3 regions of the Pseudomonas sp. AC193 genome follow, and region 2 is predicted to be linked to each of the others. Evidence: predicted binding sites of a transcription regulator. Region 2 holds the regulator's gene; each other region holds the start of a gene.
What was found. Region 2 encodes sigma-54, which starts transcription at its own class of promoters, with help from an activator protein. Its sites were predicted from a motif close to ANTGGCATNNANNTTGCTNT; they were not measured.
Positions count from the first base shown of each region.

Region 1: the regulator sigma-54 is predicted to act here: its motif matches at 2,275-2,294, upstream of ACZZ0D_RS15065 (CmpA/NrtA family ABC transporter substrate-binding protein).
Region 3: the regulator sigma-54 is predicted to act here: its motif matches at 5,146-5,165, upstream of flgB (flagellar basal body rod protein FlgB).

Region 1 covers NZ_OZ409832.1:3,359,643-3,367,601, forward strand. Annotated here, with positions in the region: gene rlmKL (bifunctional 23S rRNA (guanine(2069)-N(7))-methyltransferase RlmK/23S rRNA (guanine(2445)-N(2))-methyltransferase RlmL) at 1-149, opposite strand, end outside; gene rmf (ribosome modulation factor) at 682-897, shown strand; gene ACZZ0D_RS15060 (quinone-dependent dihydroorotate dehydrogenase) at 1,164-2,186, opposite strand; gene ACZZ0D_RS15065 (CmpA/NrtA family ABC transporter substrate-binding protein) at 2,409-3,620, shown strand; gene ACZZ0D_RS15070 (ANTAR domain-containing response regulator) at 3,635-4,210, shown strand; gene ACZZ0D_RS15075 (nitrate/nitrite transporter) at 4,642-5,853, shown strand; gene ACZZ0D_RS15080 (protein kinase domain-containing protein) at 5,861-7,531, shown strand; gene nirB (nitrite reductase large subunit NirB) at 7,955-7,959, shown strand, end outside.
Region 2 covers NZ_OZ409832.1:4,355,719-4,363,677, reverse strand. Annotated here, with positions in the region: gene ACZZ0D_RS19785 (HPr family phosphocarrier protein) at 1-36, opposite strand, end outside; gene rapZ (RNase adapter RapZ) at 52-909, opposite strand; gene ptsN (PTS IIA-like nitrogen regulatory protein PtsN) at 912-1,376, opposite strand; gene hpf (ribosome hibernation-promoting factor, HPF/YfiA family) at 1,388-1,696, opposite strand; gene ACZZ0D_RS19765 (RNA polymerase factor sigma-54) at 1,770-3,260, opposite strand; gene lptB (LPS export ABC transporter ATP-binding protein) at 3,447-4,172, opposite strand; gene lptA (lipopolysaccharide transport periplasmic protein LptA) at 4,172-4,717, opposite strand; gene lptC (LPS export ABC transporter periplasmic protein LptC) at 4,704-5,276, opposite strand; gene ACZZ0D_RS19745 (KdsC family phosphatase) at 5,285-5,809, opposite strand; gene ACZZ0D_RS19740 (KpsF/GutQ family sugar-phosphate isomerase) at 5,809-6,783, opposite strand; gene ACZZ0D_RS19735 (ATP-binding cassette domain-containing protein) at 7,059-7,868, shown strand; gene mlaE (lipid asymmetry maintenance ABC transporter permease subunit MlaE) at 7,868-7,959, shown strand, end outside.
Region 3 covers NZ_OZ409832.1:832,983-840,941, reverse strand. Annotated here, with positions in the region: gene ACZZ0D_RS03990 (ribonucleoside-diphosphate reductase subunit alpha) at 1-1,121, shown strand, start outside; gene flgE (flagellar hook protein FlgE) at 2,141-3,475, opposite strand; gene flgD (flagellar hook assembly protein FlgD) at 3,507-4,235, opposite strand; gene flgC (flagellar basal body rod protein FlgC) at 4,251-4,694, opposite strand; gene flgB (flagellar basal body rod protein FlgB) at 4,698-5,105, opposite strand; gene cheR (protein-glutamate O-methyltransferase CheR) at 5,430-6,257, opposite strand; gene ACZZ0D_RS03960 (chemotaxis protein CheV) at 6,304-7,236, opposite strand; gene flgA (flagellar basal body P-ring formation chaperone FlgA) at 7,319-7,959, shown strand, end outside.

The sequences.
Region 1 (7,959 bases), 1.0 Mb from region 2:
AGGCGATAAGCGGTTTCCATGGTCGCCATGCCACGCACGGCGGAGGTGTGCTCGCGCGCTTCTTCAAGGCCAAGCCCGACGGCTTCCTCGATGAGCAGGCCTTCAAGGCCTTTAGGGCAAGTGAGGAAGAGTTCGAAACTGTCGGACATGGTATTTCCAAAGCCTTTGGCTAGTGAATCGGCAACGCATTGCCGATCCGGTTTTCAATCAGGCGCTTTTCTAAAAGAACGCCCGCGTGGCACGAAGGTGTGCCGTTCCATCCCCGCTGCTCGGGTTAAAAGAGCTTAGATGCAAGGACAGATAAAAAAGTTGGAGTAACAAAAAGTCTTAAAGCGACCCTTCGTCGAATAGTACCCCAGCGCAAACGTGGGTCATTCTCACTAAAGAATTAAGGCCATCATCCAGCGCGGGGCCGATCATACCGGGGTTTGCTCAATAAACGTTCAATAAATACGCGGTTACTTATCGCTATAGCACCCTTTTCGTTACGTCCTTATGACAAAACGGTCATTCCATCGCTGTGACTCATTGGTTAGAACTGACCACAGGTTGACGTCGCAACGGCGTCAACACCTTGGCTCGCCACGCCGGCAGCGAGCCGCACCACGGCAGAGTTTTTTCTGCCAGACCTCGATTGAGGTCGACGCGACACAAACAGTCAACAAGTGAGGGCAACACCCTATGAGAAGACTTAAGCGTGATCCGTTGGAAAGAGCATTTTTGCGCGGATATCAATATGGCGTTGGTGGCAAATCCCGTGAGCTTTGCCCATTTACTCTACCGTCAGTACGTCAAGCCTGGATTAACGGCTGGCGAGAAGGACGCGGCGACAACTGGGACGGTATGACCGGCACTGCGGGAATCCATAGACTCAACGAACTTCACGCCGTCGGCTGACACAGGGCACTTACTCCGACACGACAATCTGAATTTGTAACGACTTACCATGCACGTCCTTCCCGGACGGCGGGCTACGGCCCAGGGGCTCCTTCGAGGAGCCCTTTTTTATGCCCGAAAACTCGACTGTCACCCACCTTTCGATCGGCGGGCAACTACCCCTGTAGGAGCTGCCGAAGGCTGCGATCTTTTGATCTTGTTTTTTAGAATCAAGATCAAAAGATCGCAGCCTTCGGCAGCTCCTACATTGACCGGGTCGGGTCGGGTTATTTGCGCAGGGCGGCGATTGCGTCTACGGATTCACGAATCAGCGCCGGGCCTTTATAGATGAAGCCCGAATAAATCTGCACCAGGCTCGCACCCGCGAGAATCTTCTCCGCCGCATGCTTGCCTTCAGTAATCCCGCCAGCAGCAATAATCGGCAACCGCCCAGCCAACTCGCCCGCCAGCACTTTCACCGTATTGGTGCTCTTCTCACGCACCGGCGCACCCGACAAACCGCCCGCCTCGTCGCCATGTTCCATGCCTTCAACGCCGACACGGCTCAGGGTGGTGTTGGTCGCGATCACCGCGTCCATCCCGGTGTCGATCAGCGCCTGCGCCACCTGCGCGGTTTCTTCGTCGGTCATGTCCGGCGCGATCTTGATCGCCAGCGGCACATGCTTGCCATGACGCAACGCCAGTTCGGCACGGCGCGTGGCCAGATCGGCGAGCAACTGCTTGAGCGAATCACCGAACTGCAAGCTGCGCAGGCCCGGGGTATTCGGCGAGCTGACGTTGACGGTCACGTAGCTGGCGTGGGCGTAAACCTTGTCCAGGCAGATCAGGTAATCATCGACTGCACGCTCAACCGGCGTGTCGAAGTTTTTGCCGATGTTGATGCCCAGCACGCCTTTGTATTTCGCCGCCGCAACGCGCGCCAACAGATTATCGACACCGAGGTTGTTGAACCCCATGCGATTGATGATCGCCTCGGCTTCCGGCAGACGGAAAATCCGTGGTTTCGGGTTGCCCGGCTGTGGACGCGGGGTCACGGTGCCGATTTCGACAAAACCGAAACCCAGTTGCGCGAAGCCATCGATGGCTGCGCCGTTCTTGTCCAGACCGGCCGCCAAACCGACCGGGTTGGGGAATTCCAGGCCCATGACGGTCACCGGGACGTTTGCCGGCGCCTTGCACAGCAAGCCGTTGAGGCCCAAACGTCCGCCCGCGCCGATCAGATCCAGCGACAGATCGTGGGAGGTTTCCGGGGAAAGTTTGAACAACATCTGACGGGCCAGGGTGTACATGGGCGGCTTTGACTCGGGCGGCGAAAAGAGGCGGCGATTATAGCCGGGCATCGCCCCACCGCGCGAGGCGCACGCGCAAATCGCGGCGAGTGGCATATGCCTTGCACCGGCATCTTTATCAGCTTGCAGGCCAATGGCGGCGTGCGGGCAAGGACAATGGCGTCGTCCCGGGGTTTGCCTGCGCAAAGTCCGCGGCGGCGTTTTTTTTCGAGGTAGCGTTGGATGAATGAACCTTCGGTAGGGCCGCTGGCCTGGGTCAACGGCAGCGATGCTCCGGAAAAGAGTGCAATCAACCTCGGCTTCATGGCCCTGAGCGATTGCGCCTCGGTGGTGGTCGCGGCCACGCAAGGCTTTGCTCAGCCTTACGGATTGACCCTGAACCTCAAGCGCCAGACCTCTTGGGCAGGTTTGCGCGACAAACTGGTCAGCGGCGAACTCGATGCCGCGCACAGTTTGTACGGGCTGATTTACGCGGTGCACCTGGGCATCGGCGGTGTCGCGCCGACCGACATGGCCGTGCTGATGGGCCTCAATCAAAACGGCCAGAGCCTCAACCTCTCACACGGCTTGCAGAACCTCGGCGTGACCAGTCCTGACGCGCTGGATCGCCACGTGCACCAAAGCCGCGCAAAACTCACCTTCGCCCAGACCTTCCCCACCGGCACCCACGCGATGTGGCTTTATTACTGGCTGGCGAGTCAGGGCATTCATCCGCTGCAGGATGTCGACAGCGTGGTGGTGCCGCCACCGCAAATGGTCGCGCACTTGCAGGCCGGGCGCATCGACGGTTTTTGCGTCGGCGAACCGTGGGCCGCCAGCGCGGTACAGCAGGATCTCGGCTTCACCCTCGCCACCAGCCAGACCATCTGGCCCGATCACCCGGAAAAAGTCCTCGGCTGCACCCGCGAATTCGTCGATCAGTACCCGAACACCGCGCGCGCGTTGGTGATGGCGATACTTGAAGCCAGCCGTTTCATTGAAGAGAGCCCGGAAAACCGCCGCAGCACCGCGCAGTTGCTCAGCGCGCCGGAATACCTCGATGCGCCAGTAGCGTGCATCGAACCGCGTTTTCTCGGTGATTACGCCGATGGCCTCGGCAACCGCTGGCAGGATCCTCATGCGCTGCGTTTCCACGGCCATGGCGAGGTGAATTTGCCGTACTTGTCCGACGGTATGTGGTTCATGACCCAGTTCCGTCGTTGGGGTTTGCTGCGCGAGGATCCGGATTACCTGGCCGTCGCCCGTCAGGTTCAGCAGCTCGATCTGTATCGCGACGCTGCCACCGCAGTCGGCGTCGCCGCGTGGGGTACCGACATGCGCAGCAGCCAGTTGCTCGACGGCAAAATCTGGGACGGCAGCGACCCGGCCGCTTATGCGCGCAGCTTCAAACTGCACGCCATGAGCGACGACTCAGCCCTTCTCGCCCGCCGCTGACAGGAGACGCGAACATGTTGCGCATTCTGCTGATCAACGACACCGCGAAAAAAGTCGGACGCCTGAAAGCGGCGCTGACCGAAGCCGGTTTTGAAGTTATCGACGAATCCGGCCTGACCATCGACCTGCCCGCGCGCGTCGAAACGGTGCGCCCGGACGTGATCCTGATCGATACCGAGTCACCGAGCCGCGATGTCATGGAACAAGTGGTGCTGGTCAGCCGCGACCAGCCACGGCCGATCGTGATGTTTACCGACGAACATGACCCGGGGGTGATGCGTCAGGCGATCAAATCCGGGGTCAGTGCCTACATCGTCGAAGGCATTCACGCCCAGCGGTTGCAGCCGATTCTCGATGTGGCAATGGCAAGATTTGAGAGTGATCAGGCGTTGCGTGCGCAGTTGCAGGCGCGGGATCAGCAACTGGCGGAGCGCAAGCGTATTGAGCTGGCCAAGGGTCTGTTGATGAAGATGAAGGACTGCAATGAGGAAGAGGCGTACACGCTGATGCGGCGACAGGCGATGAGCCGGCAGCAGAAACTGATTCAAGTGGCGGAGCAGATTATTGCCATGAGTGAGTTGTTGGGTTGAGGTGTTTCCACCTCTGAAAAGCCCCTCACCCTAGCCCTCTCCCGGAGGGAGAGGGGACTGATTGGGGGATGCTCGCGATTTACGCCGACCTGCGATTTCTGCTGTGAATCCATAATCGACTCGGTTTCTCAGGTCGATGTTTGACGCCAGACACCTCGGTCAGTCCCCTCTCCCTCCGGGAGAGGGCTAGGGTGAGGGGCTTTTGATTTCCCGCTGTTGGCACAAATCTCGCTAAGCATTCCCTCAGGTAACCAACGGCGGTTGCCCCACCCACGACAAAGACGTCGCTCACCCGTTCGCCCCACCCGGCGCAGCAGGTAGCGGCGTTTTTGCGTTTTGGCCCCACAGACCGGGGCCGGTGGTGCGGCCGTGCGGCGCCCCACCTGCTGTTGCATGACTCCTTTCGAGACTCTTTTCAGCTGAGGTGCGCGATGAATTCAAGCTTCTGGAAATCCGGCCACACCCCGACATTGTTCGCGGCCTTCCTCTATTTCGACCTGAGTTTCATGGTCTGGTACCTGCTCGGCCCTTTGGCGGTGCAGATCGCCGCCGACCTGCACCTGACCACACAACAACGCGGCCTCGTCGTCGCCACGCCGATCCTCGCTGGTGCCGTTCTGCGCTTCATCATGGGCATGCTCGCCGATCGACTGTCGCCGAAAACCGCCGGGCTGATTGGCCAGGTCATCGTCATCTGCGCACTGTTCGGCGCCTGGAAAATCGGCATCCACAGTTACGAACAAGCGCTGATCCTCGGCCTGTTCCTCGGCATGGCCGGCGCTTCGTTTGCCGTCGCCCTGCCGCTGGCCTCGCAATGGTACCCGCCGCAACATCAGGGCAAAGCCATGGGCATCGCTGGCGCGGGCAACTCCGGCACCGTGTTCGCCGCGCTGCTCGCCCCGGTGCTCGCCGCCGCTTACGGCTGGAGCAATGTTTTCGGCTTCGCCCTGATTCCGCTGATCCTGACGCTGGTGCTGTTCGCCTGGCTGGCGAAAAACGCGCCGGAACGGCCAAAAGCCAAAGCCATGACCGACTACTTCAAAGCCCTCGGCGACCGCGACAGTTGGTGGTTCATGTTCTTCTACAGCGTCACCTTCGGCGGCTTTATCGGCTTGGCCAGCGCCCTGCCCGGCTATTTCAACGATCAATACGGTTTGAGCCCGGTGACCGCTGGTTACTACACCGCCGCTTGCGTGTTCGGCGGCAGTTTGATGCGCCCATTGGGCGGCGCACTGGCTGACCGTTTCGGCGGCATCCGCACCTTGCTGGCAATGTACACCGTCGCCGCCATCTGCATCGCTGCCGTTGGCTTCAACCTGCCAAGTTCCTACGCGGCACTCGCGCTTTTCGTCTGCACCATGCTCGGTTTGGGGGCAGGCAACGGTGCGGTTTTCCAACTGGTGCCGCAGCGTTTTCGTCTGGAGATCGGCGTAATGACCGGGCTGATCGGCATGGCCGGCGGCATTGGCGGTTTCGCCTTGGCGGCGGGCATGGGTGCGATCAAGCAGAGCACCGGCAGCTATCAACTGGCGCTGTGGTTGTTCGCCAGCCTTGGCGTGTTGGCGTGGTTTGGCCTGCACGGCGTCAAGCGTCGCTGGAGAACCACGTGGGGTTCGGCAGCGGTGACGGCGGCGCGGGTCTGAGGCGTCGATGGCCCTGCAACTGAGTTTCGCCGAAGCCAGCGCCACCGGGCCGCGCACGGAGAATCAGGACGCTGTGCGCCTGGTCACGCCGGCCCCGGCGCTGGCGGCGAGCAAGGGTTACCTGTTCGCCATCGCCGACGGCGTCAGCCAATGCGCCGATGGCGGCCTCGCCGCGCGCTCGACCTTGCAGGCCTTGGCGCTCGACTATTACGCCACCCCGGAAACCTGGAGCGTGGCGCAGGCTCTCGACCGCTTGCTGCTCGCACAAAATCGCTGGTTGCAGGCCAATGGCGGTGGGCAGCCGTTACTCACCACTGTCAGTGCTTTGGTCATGCGCGGTCGGCGCTTTACCCTCGCCCATGTAGGAGATTGCCGGGTATACCGCTGGCACGCCGACGCGTTGCAGCGCATCAGCGAGGATCACGTCTGGGAGCAGCCGGGCATGCAGCATGTGCTCAAGCGTGCGCTCGGGCTGGATCAACATTTGGTGCTGGATTTTCTCGACGGTGAATTGCGTGACGGCGAAAGCTTTTTACTGCTCAGTGATGGCGTGTGGTCAACCCTGGGCGATACCGCGATTGCGGCGATCCTGCGTGATCAGCCGGATCTGCACTGCGCGGCGCAAACATTGGTCAACGCCGCGCATCTGGCCGGCAGTCAGGACAACGCCAGCGCTTTGCTGGTGCGGGTCGATGCGGTTGGCGAGGCGAGTTTTGGCGATGCGCTGATGCATTTGCAGCAATGGCCACTGCCGCCGCCGCTGAAACCCGGTCAGTCGTTTGAAGGCTGGCAGGTGCAAGGCATCGTCGCGCAGAGCCAGCAATCGTTGCTGTATCGCGTGCTGGATAGCCAAGGTCAGACGTGGCTGTTGAAAACCCTGCCCACACGTTCCGCTGATGATTCCTGTGCCGGGCAAGCGCTGTTGTCCGAGGAATGGTTTCTGAAACGTGTGGCCGGACGGCATTTTCCTGAAGTCCATCCGTGCAATCAGCGTCAGCATTTGTACTACGTAATGCGGGAATATTCCGGCAAGACGCTGGCGCAGGTTTTTAAAAACAGCGGGGCTTTACCGTTGGCGCAATGGCAAGACATTGCCGAACGCCTGCTGCGTGCAGTCGGGCTGCTGCATCGGCGGCAGATTCTGCATCGGGACATCAAACCGGAGAATCTGCATTGGGGGGATGACGGTGAGCTGCGGCTGCTGGATTTTGGCCTGGCGTATTGCCCGGGACTGTCCGAAGACGCGCCGTCGACGTTGCCGGGGACGCCGAGTTATATCGCCCCGGAAGGCTTTCGCGGTGATCCGCCGAGTGCGCAGCAGGACTTGTATGCGGTGGGCGTGACCTTGTATTTCCTGCTTACGGGGTATTTTCCTTATGGCGAGATCGAAGCGTTTCAGCGGCCGCGATTTGGACTGGCGGTGAGTGCCGGGCGTTATCGACCGGATTTACCGGAATGGCTGGCGCAGAGTCTGCAGCGCGGCGTGGCGGCTGATCCGCAGCAACGCTTTGAAACAGCGGAAGAATGGTTGCTGGTATTGGAACAGGGCGAGCGACGCAGTTTGAGCGTGCGGCCTCGGCCGTTACTGGAGCGAGAGCCGTTGAAGGTGTGGCGGACGATGGCGTTGCTGGCCTTGCTCGGGAATCTGGTGCTGCTGGTTTTGTTGTTTCATCGTTGACACCGCGTCGCGCCATTCGCGAGCAAGCCCGCTCCCACAGGGGTTTTGTGAACGACACAGATCCATTGTGGGAGCGGGCTTGCTCGCGAAGGCGTCAGCCCAATCACCAAAAATCCACCCGCCTGAACGCCCCACGAACGAGCAACCCGCCTCCATTCAGTGCAAAAAATCACCTTCAAAACCTGCCACCCCCCAATAAACCCGCCCCCACCGCCACTTGGCACAACCACTGCATTACCCCACCCAACACACACATAAAGCCCAACCTTCAACGACGAAGGCTGCGCTTCCCGAGAGAACGGGACCAGGACAAAGGCGTCCTCGCTAGGCAACTAGCGGGACGCCTTTTTTTGTTTGCGCAAAATTTCTCGAGCACGGCCTGACTGCCCACAAGAGGCCAGCCGCAGCTCCCCGGAGAACCTGATGAA
Region 2 (7,959 bases):
CAGTTTGTTGATGATTTCGATTTCCAGAGCAGGCATCGCGGTGTGAATCCTTTAAGTGAGGTCGCGGTGGCGAACCTGGACGTTCTTCAGGGTTTTCTGCAGGGCCTGACCCAGACGTTCGGTCAGGTAGACGGAGCGGTGATGCCCGCCGGTGCAGCCAATGGCAATCGTGACGTAGGCGCGGTTGCTCGCTGCGAAGCGCGGCAGCCATTTGTGCAGGTAAGTGAAGATGTCCTGAAACATTTCTTCGACGTCAGGTTGCGCTGCCAGATATTCAGCCACCGGCGCATCGAGCCCTGATTGCGCACGCAGTTCCGGCTTCCAGTACGGGTTGGGCAGGCAGCGCACATCAAACACCAGATCGGCATCCACCGGCATGCCGCGCTTGAAGCCGAATGACTCAACCAGATACGCCGTGCCCGGCTCCGGCTGATTCAGCAGGCGCAGCTTGATGGTGTCGCGCAACTGGTACAGGTTCAGACTGGTGGTGTTGATCTTCAGATCAGCCAGGTCGGCGATCGGGCCGAGCAGGGCGGTTTCATCCTGAATCGCCTCGGCCAGCGAGCGGTTGGCATTGCTCAGCGGGTGGCGGCGGCGGGTTTCCGAGAAACGCTTGAGCAGGGTTTCCTCGTCGGCATCCAGGTACAACACATCGCATTGAATGTGCCGGCTACGGACGACTTCGAGCAATTCGGGAAAGCGTGACAAATGGCTTGGCAGGTTGCGCGCGTCAATCGATACGGCGACCAGCGGTTGCGCCAATTCGGTGTGAATCAGCGCTCGTTCGGCCAGTTCCGGCAGTAAACCCGCCGGCAGGTTGTCGATGCAGTAATAACCGTTGTCCTCAAGGACATCCAGTGCGGTGCTTTTACCCGAGCCGGAACGGCCACTGACGATGATCAAACGCATGATTACTGCCCGTTTTGCTCGTCCAGTACGACCTGGTACAAGGCTTCGTTGCTCGGAGCGCTGCGCAGTTTATCGCGCACATCCTTGCGATCCAGCATGCTGGCGATCTGGCGCAGCAATTCCAGGTGCGCATCGGTGGCGGCTTCCGGAACCAGCAGAACAAACAGCAGGTCAACCGGCGCGCCGTCGATGGCGTCGAAATCGATAGGGGCTTGAAGGTGCATCAACGCGCTGATTGGCGTTACACAACCTTTCAGGCGGCAATGGGGAATGGCGATGCCGTTGCCAAAACCGGTCGAGCCGAGTTTTTCACGGGCAATCAGAGCCTCGAAGACATCTTGCATCTCCAGATCCGGCACTTCGCGGGCGATCAGGTTGGCAATTTGTTCGAGGGCTTTCTTTTTACTGCCGCCCGGCACGTTCACGAGGGAACGGCCGGGGGTCAGGATACTTTCAAGTCGGATCATGGAATGGGGGGTTATCGACCGGTCGCGCCCTGGAGGAGGCTCTGGGTCTTTTCCTTATGCTTTTTGAGTTGGCGATCCAGCTTGTCGGTCAGTGAGTCGATCGCAGCATACATATCAGTATCTTCTGCGTTGGCGACCACTTCGCTGCCGGGAATATGCAAGGTGGCTTCGATTTTCTGCTTCAGCTTTTCGACACACATCGTGACTTGCACGTTGGTGATCTTGTCGAAATGTCGCTCCAGTCGTTGGAGTTTTTCCTCGATGTAGGAACGCAGAGGTTGGGTCACTTCCAGTTGGTGTCCACTGATGTTGACTTGCATACAGCTTCTCCTTCGTTGCCAGTGCATAAAGCGGCAGGCTGGATAGCCTGCCACTGGAACGCTGTAACGTGGCTTACATCAACCGCTTGCGTTCGCTCGAAGGCGCGATCCCGAGGGATTCGCGGTACTTGGCGACGGTGCGGCGAGCCACCTGAATGCCTTGTGCCTCCAGTAAACCAGCGATCTTGCTGTCACTCAACGGCTTTTTCTGATTTTCCGCGGCAACCAGTTTTTTGATGATCGCGCGGATCGCCGTGGACGAGCATTCACCGCCTTCGGAGGTGCTGACGTGGCTGGAGAAAAAGTATTTCAGTTCATAAATACCGCGCGGGGTATGCATGAATTTCTGCGTGGTCACCCGGGAAATCGTTGATTCGTGCATGCCGACTGCTTCGGCGATGTCGTGCAGCACCAACGGCTTCATGGCTTCGTCGCCGTACTCCAGAAAACCGCGCTGATGCTCGACGATCTGGGTGGCAACTTTCATCAGGGTTTCGTTGCGGCTCTGCAGGCTCTTGATGAACCAGCGGGCTTCCTGCAACTGATTGCGCATGAAGGTGTTGTCGGCGCTGGTGTCGGCACGACGCACAAAACCGGCGTACTGCGCGTTGACCCGCAGGCGTGGCATCGATTCCTGATTCAGCTCGACCAGCCAGCGCTCGTTGTCCTTGCGCACGATGACGTCAGGGACGACGTATTCGGCTTCGGTGGATTCGATCTGCGAGCCCGGACGCGGGTTGAGGCTTTGTACCAGTTCGATGACCTGGCGCAGCTCGTCTTCCTTGAGCTTCATACGGCGCATCAACTGGCTGTAATCACGGCTGCCGAGCAGATCGATGTAATCGCTGACCAGACGTTTGGCTTCCGCCAGCCAAGGCGTCTTGGCCGACAGCTGACGCAATTGCAGCAGCAGGCATTCGCTGAGGTTGCGCGCGCCGATACCGGCCGGTTCAAATTGCTGGATGCGGTGCAGGACGGCTTCGATCTCGTCCAGTTCGATGTCCAGTTCCGGATCGAACGCCTCGAGAATTTCTTCGAGGGTTTCGTCCAGGTAGCCCTGATTGTTGATGCAATCGATCAGGGTCACGGCGATCAGGCGATCGGTGTCGGACATCGGTGCGAGGTTGAGTTGCCACAGCAAGTGGCTTTGCAGGCTTTCGCCGGCGGAGGTGCGGGTGGTGAAATCCCACTCGTCATCATCGCTGCTGGGCAGGCTGCTGGCGCTGGTCTGGTAAACGTCTTCCCAGGCAGTGTCGACCGGAAGTTCGTTGGGGATTCGTTCGTTCCATTCGCCGTCTTCGAGGTTATCGACGGTCGGTGCGGCTTCCTGATAGGAAGGTTCCTGGATCTCGGTGGGCTTCTGTTCGGCGTTGTCGGCCATGGGATCCGAGTTGTCGAAGTCGTCGCCTTCTTCCTGGCGTTCGAGCATCGGATTGGATTCCAGAGCCTCCTGGATTTCCTGTTGCAGATCCAGGGTCGACAATTGGAGCAGGCGGATGGCCTGTTGCAGCTGCGGTGTCATCGTCAGCTGCTGGCCCATTCTCAAGACTAGCGATGGTTTCATGGCAGGGGCTTAACACCTTATTCGCCGGCGCTATGCGCCATCCACTACAGGGCGCCGAAGCGCCAAACTTAAGCAAATTATATGCCTGAAACTGAAGTGTTTGCCTAGAGCGCTGTAACAATTAAGCGTATTAAATCCAGCTTGAATCGATACAGCACTCCGGCTGCGCACCGGGCACTGTGACGCTTACAGGCGGAACTCGTGACCCAGATACACTTCCTTGACCAGTTCGTTGGCCAGGATGGTTTCGGCGTCACCTTCGGCGATCAGTTGACCGTCGTTGACGATGTAAGCGGTTTCGCAGATATCCAGCGTCTCGCGGACGTTGTGGTCGGTGATCAGAACACCGATGCCCTTGGCCTTGAGGTGGTGGATGATCTGCTTGATGTCGCCGACCGAGATCGGGTCGACACCGGCGAACGGTTCGTCGAGCAGGATGAATTTTGGTGCGGTGGCCAGCGCGCGAGCGATTTCCACCCGGCGGCGTTCACCACCGGACAGGCTCATGCCGAGGTTGTCGCGGATGTGGGTGATGTGGAATTCCTGCAACAGGCTTTCCAGCTCTTTGCGGCGACCGGCCTTGTCGAGTTCCTGACGGGTCTCGAGGATGGCCATGATGTTGTCGGCCACCGACAGTTTGCGGAAGATCGACGCTTCTTGCGGCAGATAGCCGATACCGGCCTTGGCACGACCGTGCATTGGCTGGTGGCTGACGTCCAGATCGTCGATCAGCACACGGCCCTGATCGGCCTGTACCAAACCCACGATCATGTAGAAGCAGGTGGTTTTACCGGCACCGTTCGGGCCGAGCAAACCAACAATCTGGCCGCTGTCGATCGACAGGCTGACATCACGCACGACCTGGCGGCTTTTATAGGCCTTGGCCAGGTGCTGAGCTTTCAGAGTTGCCATTACTGGGTCTTCTCGTCGGTTTTCTTCTTCGGCTGGATCACCATGTCGATACGCGGACGCGATTCGGTGACTTTGCTGCCGGTAGCGCGACCGGCGCTGGCCAGTTTCTTCACGGTGTCATAGACGATTTTCTCGCCCTGAGTCGTGTTGTTGTCCTTGTCGACGACCTTGGCCTTGTCGATCAGCACGACGCGGTTTTGCGCGGCGTGGTACTGAATCGTCACGCCCCAGCCCTGTACAGGCTTGGCGTCACCCTGGGTTTGCAGTTGCTCGAAGTAGGCAAGGTTACCCACCGACGTTACAACGTCGATATCGCCGGCTGGCGTGCGGGTGATAGTCACCGTATTGCCTTTAACGATCATCGAACCCTGGGTGATGATCACATCACCTTTATAGGTGGCGATGCCGTTCTTGTCGTCCAGTTGGGCGTCGTCGGCCTGAATACGGATAGGTTGCTGCTGATCGTTCGGCAGAGCCCAGGCGCTCACGCTTCCCAGTGCTGCGCCCAGACTGAGCAAAATAGGGAGGGTTTTAACGAGCCTCATACTGTCCTCTTACGTTCGATAGCAGGTGTATCCTGCTTTCCTTCAGGTACGCTTTCATGCCAACGCCGGTTGATACACCGCCAGCGCCGTCGATTCTAACGGGTTGCTCGGTCTGCGCATATTGCTCCTGAGGGAACACGGTCATGCGCGTGGAAGTGACCAGCAGGTCGCGGTTTTGTTCGTCAGTGCGTTTGATACGCACCGAGTCAATCAATTCTACTTGTGTACCGCCCGGATTCACTTCGCCGCGCTCGCTGGTCACGTGCCACGGAAAGTCAGTGCCGCGGTACATGTTCAGGTCGGGTTTGGTGACCAGAACGATGTCGGTCGCCTTGACGTGCTCGGCTTTGTCCGACGTCATTTCATATTGCACGCCGCCATCCGGCAGGTATTGCAGAGTGTGCGTGTTGGTCGCGTACCAGTCGATCGGGTTTTCCTCGGTCGTCACTGGCGGCTTGTCGAGAAAGCGTTCCGGGCTGATGTTCCAGTAGCCGACCGCAGCAAACAGCGCAGCGATGCAGCCAAACAGCAGGAAGGTGCGAAATTTTTTGCTGAACATGGTTTGGCTCACAGGTACGCGGCGTTGGCCGCATCGAGGCGGCCCTGGGCGCGCAGGATCAATTCGCAGAATTCACGGGCAGCACCTTCGCCGCCTCGGGCCCGGGTCACGCCATGGGCGTTTTCGCGGACGAAATCAGCAGCGTTGGCAACCGCCATGCCCAGGCCTACGCGGCGGATCACCGGCAGGTCAGGAAGGTCGTCACCGAGGTAGGCGACCTGTTCATAGCTTAGGCCCAGTTGTTCAAGTAGACCGTCGAGAACCACCAATTTGTCTTCACGCCCCTGAAAAAGGTGCGGGATGCCCAGATTTTTCGCCCGACGTTCAACCACTGGTGTCTTTCGACCGCTGATGATGGCGGTTTGCACGCCAGCGTTCATCAACATTTTGATGCCCTGACCGTCGAGGGTGTTAAACGTCTTGAATTCGCTGCCGTCTTCAAGGAAGTACAGGCGGCCATCGGTGAGGACGCCATCGACGTCGAACACCGCCAGTTTGATCGCTTTGCCGCGTTGCAGCAGATCGTTGCTCATTACATGACTCCTGCGCGCAGCAGATCGGAGAGGTTGAAGGCGCCAATCGGGCGATCATCCTCATCGACGACTACCAATGCGTTGATTCGGTGGTCTTCCATGATTTTCAGCGCTTCGGCGGCGAGCATGTCGGGCCGGGCGGTTTTGCCGTGAGCGGTCATCACCTGGTCGATGGTCGCGCTGCGGATGTCGATGCTGCGATCCAGCGTGCGGCGCAAATCACCGTCGGTGAAGATCCCGGCCAGTTTGCCGTCGGCTTCAACAATGGCGGTCATGCCCAGACCCTTGCGGGTCATTTCCATCAAGGCGTCTTTGAGCAGGGTGCCGCGTTGTACTTGCGGCAGCTCCTGGCCGGCGTGCATGACGTTTTCGACTTTCAGCAACAGACGACGGCCCAATGCGCCACCAGGATGGGAAAACGCGAAATCTTCAGCGGTAAAACCGCGAGCTTCGAGCAGCGCCACCGCCAGGGCATCGCCCATAACCAATGCAGCCGTCGTCGACGAGGTCGGTGCCAGGTTGAGCGGGCAGGCTTCGTGCTCGACGTGAACGTTGAGATTGACCTCGGCAGCCTTGGCCAGCGGCGATTGTGGATTGCCGGTGACGCTGATCAACTGGATGCCCAGACGTTTGATCAACGGCAGCAGGGTGACGATCTCGTTGGTCGAGCCCGAATTGGACAGGGCCAGAATCACGTCATCACGAGTGATCATGCCCATGTCGCCGTGGCTGGCTTCGGCCGGGTGTACGAAGAATGCAGGGGTGCCGGTGCTGGCCAGGGTGGCGGCAATCTTGTTGCCGATGTGCCCGGATTTGCCCATGCCGACCACGACTACACGGCCTTTACTGGCCAGAATCATCTCGCAAGCGCGTACGAAATCGGCGTCGATATGGGGCAGCAAGCCTTGAACGGCTTCCACTTCGAGGCGGATGGTGCGTTGTGCCGATTGAATCAGGTCGCTGGTTTGGCTCATGTCAGAAATCGTATAGCCCGATGAAAAGGCGGCGATTATAGCGGTTATGTGGCAAAGCCTCACGCAAGTTCGTCGTGCTTTGTCATTCGCCGTAACTAAAAGCCCGAAAAAGCGTCTGTAACCCTGTCATATCGTTGAACACGGCCCGGCACAAGCCTTGGGCGCGCGCCCTTTGCAGTGATATAGTTCGCCGCCAGTTCGGCCTGCCCGGGATGTATGTGCTTTTCCAGGAAAGCCTGGCGTCCGAGTGAGAGGCTGCATCGCAAGGAGTTTAGATGAGTGCCGATAACGCCTACGCGGTCGAGCTGAAGGGAGTCTCCTTCAAGCGCGGTGCGCGCAGCATTTTCAATAACGTCGATATCCGTATCCCGCGCGGCAAGGTCACCGGCATCATGGGGCCTTCCGGGTGTGGCAAGACCACGCTGCTGCGGTTGATGGGCGCACAATTGCGTCCAACCAGCGGTGAGGTCTGGGTCAACGGTCAGAACCTGCCGAAGCTTTCGCGCAGCGATCTGTTCGACGCGCGCAAGCACATGGGTGTGCTGTTTCAAAGTGGCGCCCTGTTCACCGATCTCGATGTTTTCGAGAACGTCGCTTTCCCCCTGCGCGTTCATACCGAGTTGCCGGAAGAAATGATCCGCGACATCGTCCTGCTCAAATTGCAGGCGGTGGGTTTGCGCGGCGCCATCGAGCTGATGCCCGATGAGCTGTCCGGTGGCATGAAACGTCGTGTTGCATTGGCCCGCGCCATTGCCCTCGATCCACAGATTCTCATGTATGACGAACCGTTCGTCGGTCAGGATCCGATCGCCATGGGCGTGTTGGTGCGCCTGATCCGTCTGCTTAACGATGCGCTGGGGATCACCAGTATCGTGGTTTCCCACGATCTGGCCGAGACCGCGAGCATCGCCGACTACATATATGTCGTCGGTGATGGTCAGGTGTTGGGGCAGGGCACGCCGGACGAGTTGATGAACTCGGACGAGCCGCGTATCCGTCAATTCATGACCGGCAACCCGGATGGCCCGGTGGCGTACCACTTTCCAGCGACGGATTACCGCGCAGATCTTCTGGGGAAGCGTTGATGCGCAGACTTTCATTAATAGAACGCGTACGCCGTTTCGGCGCAGCTGCGATCGACGCCATCGCGGTGTTCGGTCGGGCAACGTTGTTCCT
Region 3 (7,959 bases), 3.5 Mb from region 2:
CCTTGAACACCAACAAGGACGAAATCGCCGTTTGCAACCTGGGCTCGATCAACCTGCCGAACCACATCGTCAACGGCAAGCTGGACACCGCCAAGCTGGAACGCACCGTGAACACCGCCGTGCGCATGCTCGATAACGTTATCGACATCAACTACTACTCGGTGCCACAAGCGAAGAACTCCAACTTCAAGCACCGTCCGGTCGGTCTGGGCATCATGGGCTTCCAGGACGCGCTGTACCTGCAGCACATCCCTTACGGTTCCGACGCTGCCGTCGAATTCGCCGACAAGTCGATGGAAGCGGTCAGCTACTACGCGATCCAGGCTTCCTGCGACCTGGCCGACGAGCGCGGTGCGTACGAGACGTTCCAGGGTTCGCTGTGGTTCGAAGGCATCCTGCCACTGGATTCGCAACAGATCCTGATCGAGCAACGTGGCCAGAAGTACATCGACGTTGACCTGAACGAATCCCTGGACTGGGCACCGGTTCGCGCCCGTGTACAGAAAGGCATTCGTAACTCCAACATCATGGCCATCGCACCGACCGCGACCATCGCCAACATCACTGGCGTCTCGCAGTCGATCGAACCGACTTATCAGAACCTCTATGTGAAATCGAACCTGTCGGGCGAATTCACCGTGATCAACCCGTACCTGGTTCGCGACCTCAAGGCTCGCGGTCTGTGGGACTCGGTCATGATCAACGACCTGAAGTACTACGACGGTTCGGTTCAGCAAATCGAGCGCATCCCGCAAGAACTCAAAGAGCTCTACGCGACTGCCTTCGAAGTGGACACCAAGTGGATCGTTGACGCGGCCAGCCGTCGTCAGAAGTGGATCGACCAGGCCCAATCGCTGAACCTGTACATCGCTGGCGCATCGGGCAAGAAACTCGACGTGACCTACCGCATGGCTTGGTACCGTGGCCTGAAAACCACCTACTACCTCCGTGCCCTGGCCGCAACCAGCACCGAGAAGTCGACCATCAGCACCAGCAAGCTGAACGCTGTTTCCAGCGGCGGCAACCACGGTGATGATTCGGTCCTGGCTGCTCCAGCCGGCCCAGCGCCAGTGCCAAAAGCCTGCGCGATCGACGAGCCGGATTGCGAAGCTTGCCAATAAGCTGAGCGAAATCAGGTGTTGAAAAACACCTGATTGAAAAAGCCCCTGACAGACCTCCGGTTTGTTGGGGGCTTTTTTTTGGCTGGTTGAAATGGATTGAATATGAACAGCTATCGCCAGCAGGCTCACTCCCCCCAATCAAATCAAAAGCAAACCCTCACCCTAGCCCTCTCCCGGAGGGAGAGGGAACTGACCGGGGTGTTTGGGCAAGATGCACCGACATGAAATACCGAGTTGAATTTGAGCTTCAAATCCAAATCAAGAGCCCATCGCACTAGCCCTCTCCCGGAGGGAAAGGGGACTGACCGGGGTGTTTGGGCAAGATGCACCGACATGAAATACCGAGTTGAATTTGAGCTTCAAATCCAAATCAAGAGCCCATCGCACTAGCCCTCTCCCGGAGGTGAGGGGACTGACCGGGGTGTTTGCGCAAGATGCACCGACGTGAAATACCGAGTTGAATTTGAGCTTCAAATCCAAATCAAGAGCCCATCACCCTAGCCCTCTCCCGGTGGGAGAGGGAACTGACCGCGTGGATTGGGAGAGGTACGCCGACATGAAATACCGAGCCGAACACAAATCCTGAGAAGCCCAAAAATCGGCTCCCTCTCCCTCGGGAGAGGGCTGGGGTGAGGGGCGAATCCAACGAAAATCAAAAGCCGACCACGCTGTGCTCTTCACCACTCAACACGATGAGCGCAAGCTCGGGTGCAGCTTTTGATCTTGATCTCAAGGCCCGTCGGGAGGCTGAGTGGAGGGATTCATACGGGGAAAGCATCGAGAGGAGGTGCAGCGAAGCAAACCGTAGGCGATGCCCCCGGATGAACCCGGAGCGAAGGAACCCGAGCCTTAGCGAGGGCCGGACGTCAGGGCACAGACCTTTGGTTCCTTTGGGGCGTTTGCCAAAGGGACTCGCCGTAAGGGCGAAACCGCCAGCCGCAACACCCGAAGAACCGGATATACACCCAAAAAAAAGCCCCTCAAAAAGAGGGGCTCTTCTCAAACAGCAAAACCAAAAATCAGGTCATTTGAATAATGGTCTGCATAATCGTGCTCTGCGTAGAAATCGTCTTCGCATTCGCCTGATAGTTACTCTGACCCTTGATCAAATCAACCAACTCATTCGTCAGGTTAACGTTCGACTCCTCCAGCGAGTTCGACGCGATCGAACCCAAAGTCCCGGTCTCCGGCGCATCGTACCCCGGAATACCCGAAGCAAACGTCTCCTTCCAGCTAGTACCACCAACCGCCTGCAAACCCTGCTCGTTGGTGAAACTGGCCAACGCCACCTGCCCAATCGCCTTACTCTGATTGTTACTGAAGTTGGCGAACAAGGTACCGGTGCCATCAATCGTCAGGTTAGTGATCTGCCCGGTGGCATAACCATCCTGAGTCGGAATCGAACGCGCAGTATCAGCGTTGTACTGAGTAGTCTTGGCCATCGAAATGGTCACACCCGCCGGGTTCGCTGCCGCACCGTTAGGCGTAAACACACCATTGGTCACAGTGCCTGGCTTCCAGTTACTCAGCGTCAAGTCGCTGCTGATAATCGGATTTGCAGGATCCGCCGGATTCGGCGTGCTCACCTGAGTCAACTTGCCCGAGCTGTCGAACGACAACGTCGAAGCCGTCGGCGCCGTCAGGGTTGGATCACTGCCGGTCGCGTCCGGGTTACGGCCGTCAACCAGGGTGTAAACCTTCCAGGTGTTGTCGCTGGTCTTCACCACGTACTGATCCATGACGTGGGAGTTACCCTGAGTATCATAGATCGGTGTGCTGAACGACTTGGTGTACGTCTCGGCTTTCGATGGATCGAACTTCACCGCGTTGGCGCCGGTATCAACGATCACCGGTGCCGACGAGTTCAGGTTGATGGTCGAGGTCACCGACGAAGTCGATTTCGGTGCCAGGTTCGAGGTGTCGATTTTCAGGTCAGTCAACACACCGTTGAGAATCTTGCCGTTGGCATCCACACCGTAACCCTGCAGACGCGAGGTGTAATCGGTGTTGGTGATGTAACCGGCGTTGTCGACCTTGAACGTACCGGCACGGGTATACGACACCGAACCGTTGTTGCTCATGGTGAAGAAGCCCGAACCGTTGATACCCATGTCGAGCACGTTACCGGTGTTGCTGATGTCACCCTGGGTGAACTGCTGAGAAACGTTGGCCAGGCGCACGCCGTTACCAATCACTTTGCTGCCGCTGCCCAGACGAGTCGCCGAGTAGACGTCTTCGAATTCTGCGCGCGAGGATTTGAAACCGGCGGTGGCAACGTTGGCGATGTTGTTGCCGGTCACGTCCAGTTGTTTGTTGGCTGCATAGAGACCGCTAAGGCCGATATTGAAAGACATATTCCACTCCTTTGTGCCGGGTTAATCGGCTCTATATACCAATGGTTTGTACTTTGGACAGGGCAACGGTGCCCTTGCCGGCCAGGTTGAGCATCAGCTCGCCGCCGGTCTGGCTGATGGTCACGCTGTTGACCGTGGCCGGCAGGTAAGTGGCCAGATCCGTTGCGGCGCCATCGATCGGTGCGCTGGCCTTGAAGGTGTAAGTACCGACCGGCACCACGGTGCCGGAAGAATCCTTGCCGTCCCAAGTGAAGCTGGCATCGCCGGCCGCGCGGCTGCCCAGGTCGATAGTGCGAACAGCTTTGCCGTCCTTATCGGTGATGGTGACGGTGCCGCCGGCGATCGACGAAGGCACGGTGACCGAACCGGTCAGGCCTTTGGTTGGGTCGTCGAGCTGCGCGGTGTTGGTCTGCACGATCACGTTGCGACCGACCAGCGACGACGCCTGCAACGCTTGCGAGGAGTTGTAGTTACCGGCCAGCGAGCTGACGGTGCTGTTCAGTGTGGTGATGCCTTCCAGGCTGCTGAACTGCGCCAACTGTGCAACGAACGCACTGTTGTCCTGCGGATCGAGCGGGTTCTGGTTTTTCAGCTGGGTCACCAGCAATTGCAGGAACGCATCTTTGCCCAGCGCCTGGCCACCGGTGGCGCTGTTGGTCGCCGAAGCGATGCCGCCGGAGGTGCTGCTGCTGGCCGTCTTCGACGAGTTGGCCAGAATGTCGTTCATGCTCAGGGAGCTGGTGGTATCGGTAACGCTCATGGCAGTCGCCCCTTATTACTGACCGAGGGTCAGTACCTTCTGCATCATGGTTTTGGCGGTGTTCATCATTTCGGCGTTGGTCTGGAACGAACGGCTCGCGGAAATCATGTCAGCCATTTCTTCCACCACGTTGACGTTCGGGTAGTAGACGTAGCCTTTGGCGTCGGCCGCCGGATGGTTCGGCTCGTAACGCGCTTCGAGGTTGCTCTGGTCTTCGACCACGCCGAGTACCTGCACGCCCTGCCCCGCGGCGTCCTGACTCTGGAACAGCGAGTTGCTGCCAGCGTTTTGGCCGCCCTGGAACATGGTGGCAAACACCGGGTGACGGGCGCGGTAGGTCTGGTCGATGCTCGAGGAAACGGTTTCGGCGTTGGCGATGTTCGACGCCACGGTGTTCAGACGCGTGGTTTGTGCGCTCATGCCGCTGCCGGCAATGTTGAAAACGCTGGACAGGGACATGGATTACTCTCCGCGCAGGGCTGAGACCAGCCCTTTGAATTTGCTGTTGAGCAGCGTGAAGCTGGCCTGGAAGCCCACGGCGTTTTCCGCGTAGTTGGACTGTTCCAGTTGCGCATCCACGGTGTTCTGGTCGATCGAAGGTTGCATCGGCGTGCGATACAGCAGCGATTCGTCGCCATTGCCCAGGCCTTCAGCTTCGATGTGACGGCTGTTGGTCATGTTCAGGGCGATGGTGCCGTTGGCGTTCTTCTGGGTCTGTGCTTCGAGCACTTTCGAGAAGTCCAGATCCCGCGCCTTGTAGTTCGGGGTATCGGCGTTGGCGATGTTGTTGGCCAGCACTTCGGCACGCTGGGCGCGGAAGCCCAATGCTTTTTCGTGAATGCCGAGCGCTTTATCGAAGCTGATGCTCATGTCGGGAACCTTCAGGTGACCGGTTTTTCGTACATGAGCTTTAGCAAGCCGCGTGCCAAACAGAAGAAACCCCGTAAACCGGGGCTTTGCGGGCAGCCGGCAAAGCGGCAATGCCAGAAAAGCGGCAAGCGGTTTCCGCCAGATGCCGCTTTTCTGCCGCTTCGCCCTGCGAGCACCTCCACCTGTAGGAGCTGCCGAAGGCTGCGATCTTTAGATCTTGATCTTAAAAAACAAAATCAAAAGATCGCAGCCTTCGGCAGCTCCTACGTGAAGCATGCGGCAAAAAAAAGGAGCCCCTGAGGGCTCCCTTCTTCTGCACATGCTTCATTTCGCCTGGTAAATAATTCCCGGGCTGCACTGCACCATCTGGTAATGATCCGGCAAACCGTTCAGCGCTTCCGACGCGCCAAGGAACAGATAACCGCCCGGCTTCAGCGTGCTGTGAATGCGCAACAGGATGTCTTTCTTCACTTCGGCAGAGAAGTAGATCAACACGTTGCGGCAGAACACGATGTCGAACTTGCCCAGCGCAGCATAGCTGTCGAGCAGGTTGAACGAGCGGAACTCGACGCGGCTTTTGATCGGCGCCTTGATCACCCAGCGCCCCGGGCCTTTCGGATCGAAGTAACGCTGCAGACGTTCCGGCGACAAACCGCGACCAATGGCCAGGCTGTCGTACTCGCCGGTCTTGCAGTTGTTGAGCATCAGGCCGGACAGATCGGTGGCAACAATCTGCACGCCCATCTTCAGCTGACCGAGGTTAGTGCGTTCGAACTCATCGATCGACATCGACAGCGAATACGGTTCCTGACCCGACGAGCACGCTGCCGACCAGATCCGCAGACGCTGGTTGGGGCTGGCCTTGATCGCTTCGGGCAGGACTTTTTTCTTCAAGACTTCAAACGGATAGGTGTCACGAAACCACAGGGTTTCGTTGGTCGTCATGGCATCGACCACCTGCTCGCGCAAACCGCTGCGCGGCTGGGTCTGGATGCGCTGCACCAGCTCACCCAGGGATTTGATGCCTTGCTGTTCCATCAGTTTGTTGAGACGGCTCGAGACCAGGTACTGCTTGTTTTCACCGAGCAAAATGCCACAGGCTTTTTCCAGGAAGACCCGGAACTGTTCGAAATCCAAATTACCCGTAGACAATGATGCCGCCTCTTAAATCGTGTTGACCGCCAGGAGCAAAGCGCTCCTAGCTGATATCTGCTGCTTTGATCCGGTCGACTACCCGGGATGCCAGGTCATCAGGGCGGAATTTGGCCAGAAAGTCATCGGCGCCGACTTTCTTGACCATCGCCTGATTGAATACCCCGGACAACGAAGTATGCAGGATGATATGAAGCTTTTGCATGCGTGGGTCGCTGCGGATCTCGGCCGTCAAAGTGTATCCGTCCATCTCCGGCATCTCGATGTCGGAGATCATCATCAGGAACTCTTCTTCCGGCTTCTTGCCCTCATCGACCAGCTTGCGCAGGTAATCCAGCGCCTGTTTGCCGTCGTTCAGCGCCACCACTTCGACGCCGACCGTTTGCAGGCAACGCGACACCTGCTTGCGCGCCACCGACGAATCATCGACCGTCAGCACCCGCAGCGACAACGCTTTGGTCTGGGTCTCGACATCGACCACGCCCACCGAAATCGCTTCCGGCGTCGGCGCAACTTCCGCCAGCACTTTCTCGACGTCGATGATTTCGACTAACTGATTGTCCACCCGAGTCACAGCGGTCAGGTAATGATCGCGACCCGTGCCCTTGGGCGGCGGATGAATCTCTTCCCAGTTCATGTTGACGATGCGCTCCACCGAGCGCACCAGGAAACCCTGGGTCTTGGTGTTGTACTCCGTGATAATCACGAACGGGTTGTTCTTGTCTTTCAACGCGCCGGAGCCGGTCGCCATCGCCAGATCAAGGATCGGAATGGTCGCCCCCCGGATATTTGCCACCCCGCACACGACAGGACTGGACTTGGGCATCAACGTCAGCGACGGGCATTGCAGCACTTCCCGCACCTTGAACACGTTGATTCCGTAGAGCTGCTGACCGTCGAGACGGAACAACAACAGCTCCAGGCGATTCTGCCCCACCAGTTGCGTGCGCTGGTTTACCGAATCCATTACACCAGCCATGCCCAGACTCCTACCTCAACGCCAAGTGTTGTTGCGACGCACATTCATTGCTAAACGGCACGGCGCTTGCTTTTTAACTCGTATGAACGCTCAAACGACATTTTTCCGACACCTGACCTCTCCCCTTCGCAAAGGGCTTTGCGCGGTGTCTGCCGCCTGCTGTTTGCTCGCTGGCAGCCCTGCCATTGCGGATTCGGTTACCTTGCCTGACATGCTTATCGGCGTCACTCAGGGCTTTCTTGAGTTCACCGTAGAAGACTATTTGGCAACCAGTCAAACCGAAGGCCGCTACGAGATCGAAGTCAAGCAGCTCGATCCGCGTATGCGCATGCCGATGTGCGACAAGGAATTGACAGCGTCGCTGGAGAATACCCCCCGTCCTTTGGGCCGGGTGACGGTCAAGGTTCGCTGTGAAGGCAGTTCGCCCTGGACGGTGTTCGTACCCGCTCAAGTCCGCCTGTTTCGCGAGATTGTCACCACCACCCGAGCACTCAGGCGCGCCGGGATTATCGAACCTCAGGACGTGACGTTGCGCGAGCGCGATGTCAGTCAGATCAATCAAGGTTTTCTGACCTCGGTAGACGAAGCGATCGGGCAAAAATTGACCCGACCAACGGTCGCCGATCAGGTGATTACCCAAGTCCACCTGGAACAGGCCGAAGTCGTGCGTAAAGGTGATCAAGTGGTCATCACCGCGCGCAGCGGCACACTCGCCGTGCGCAT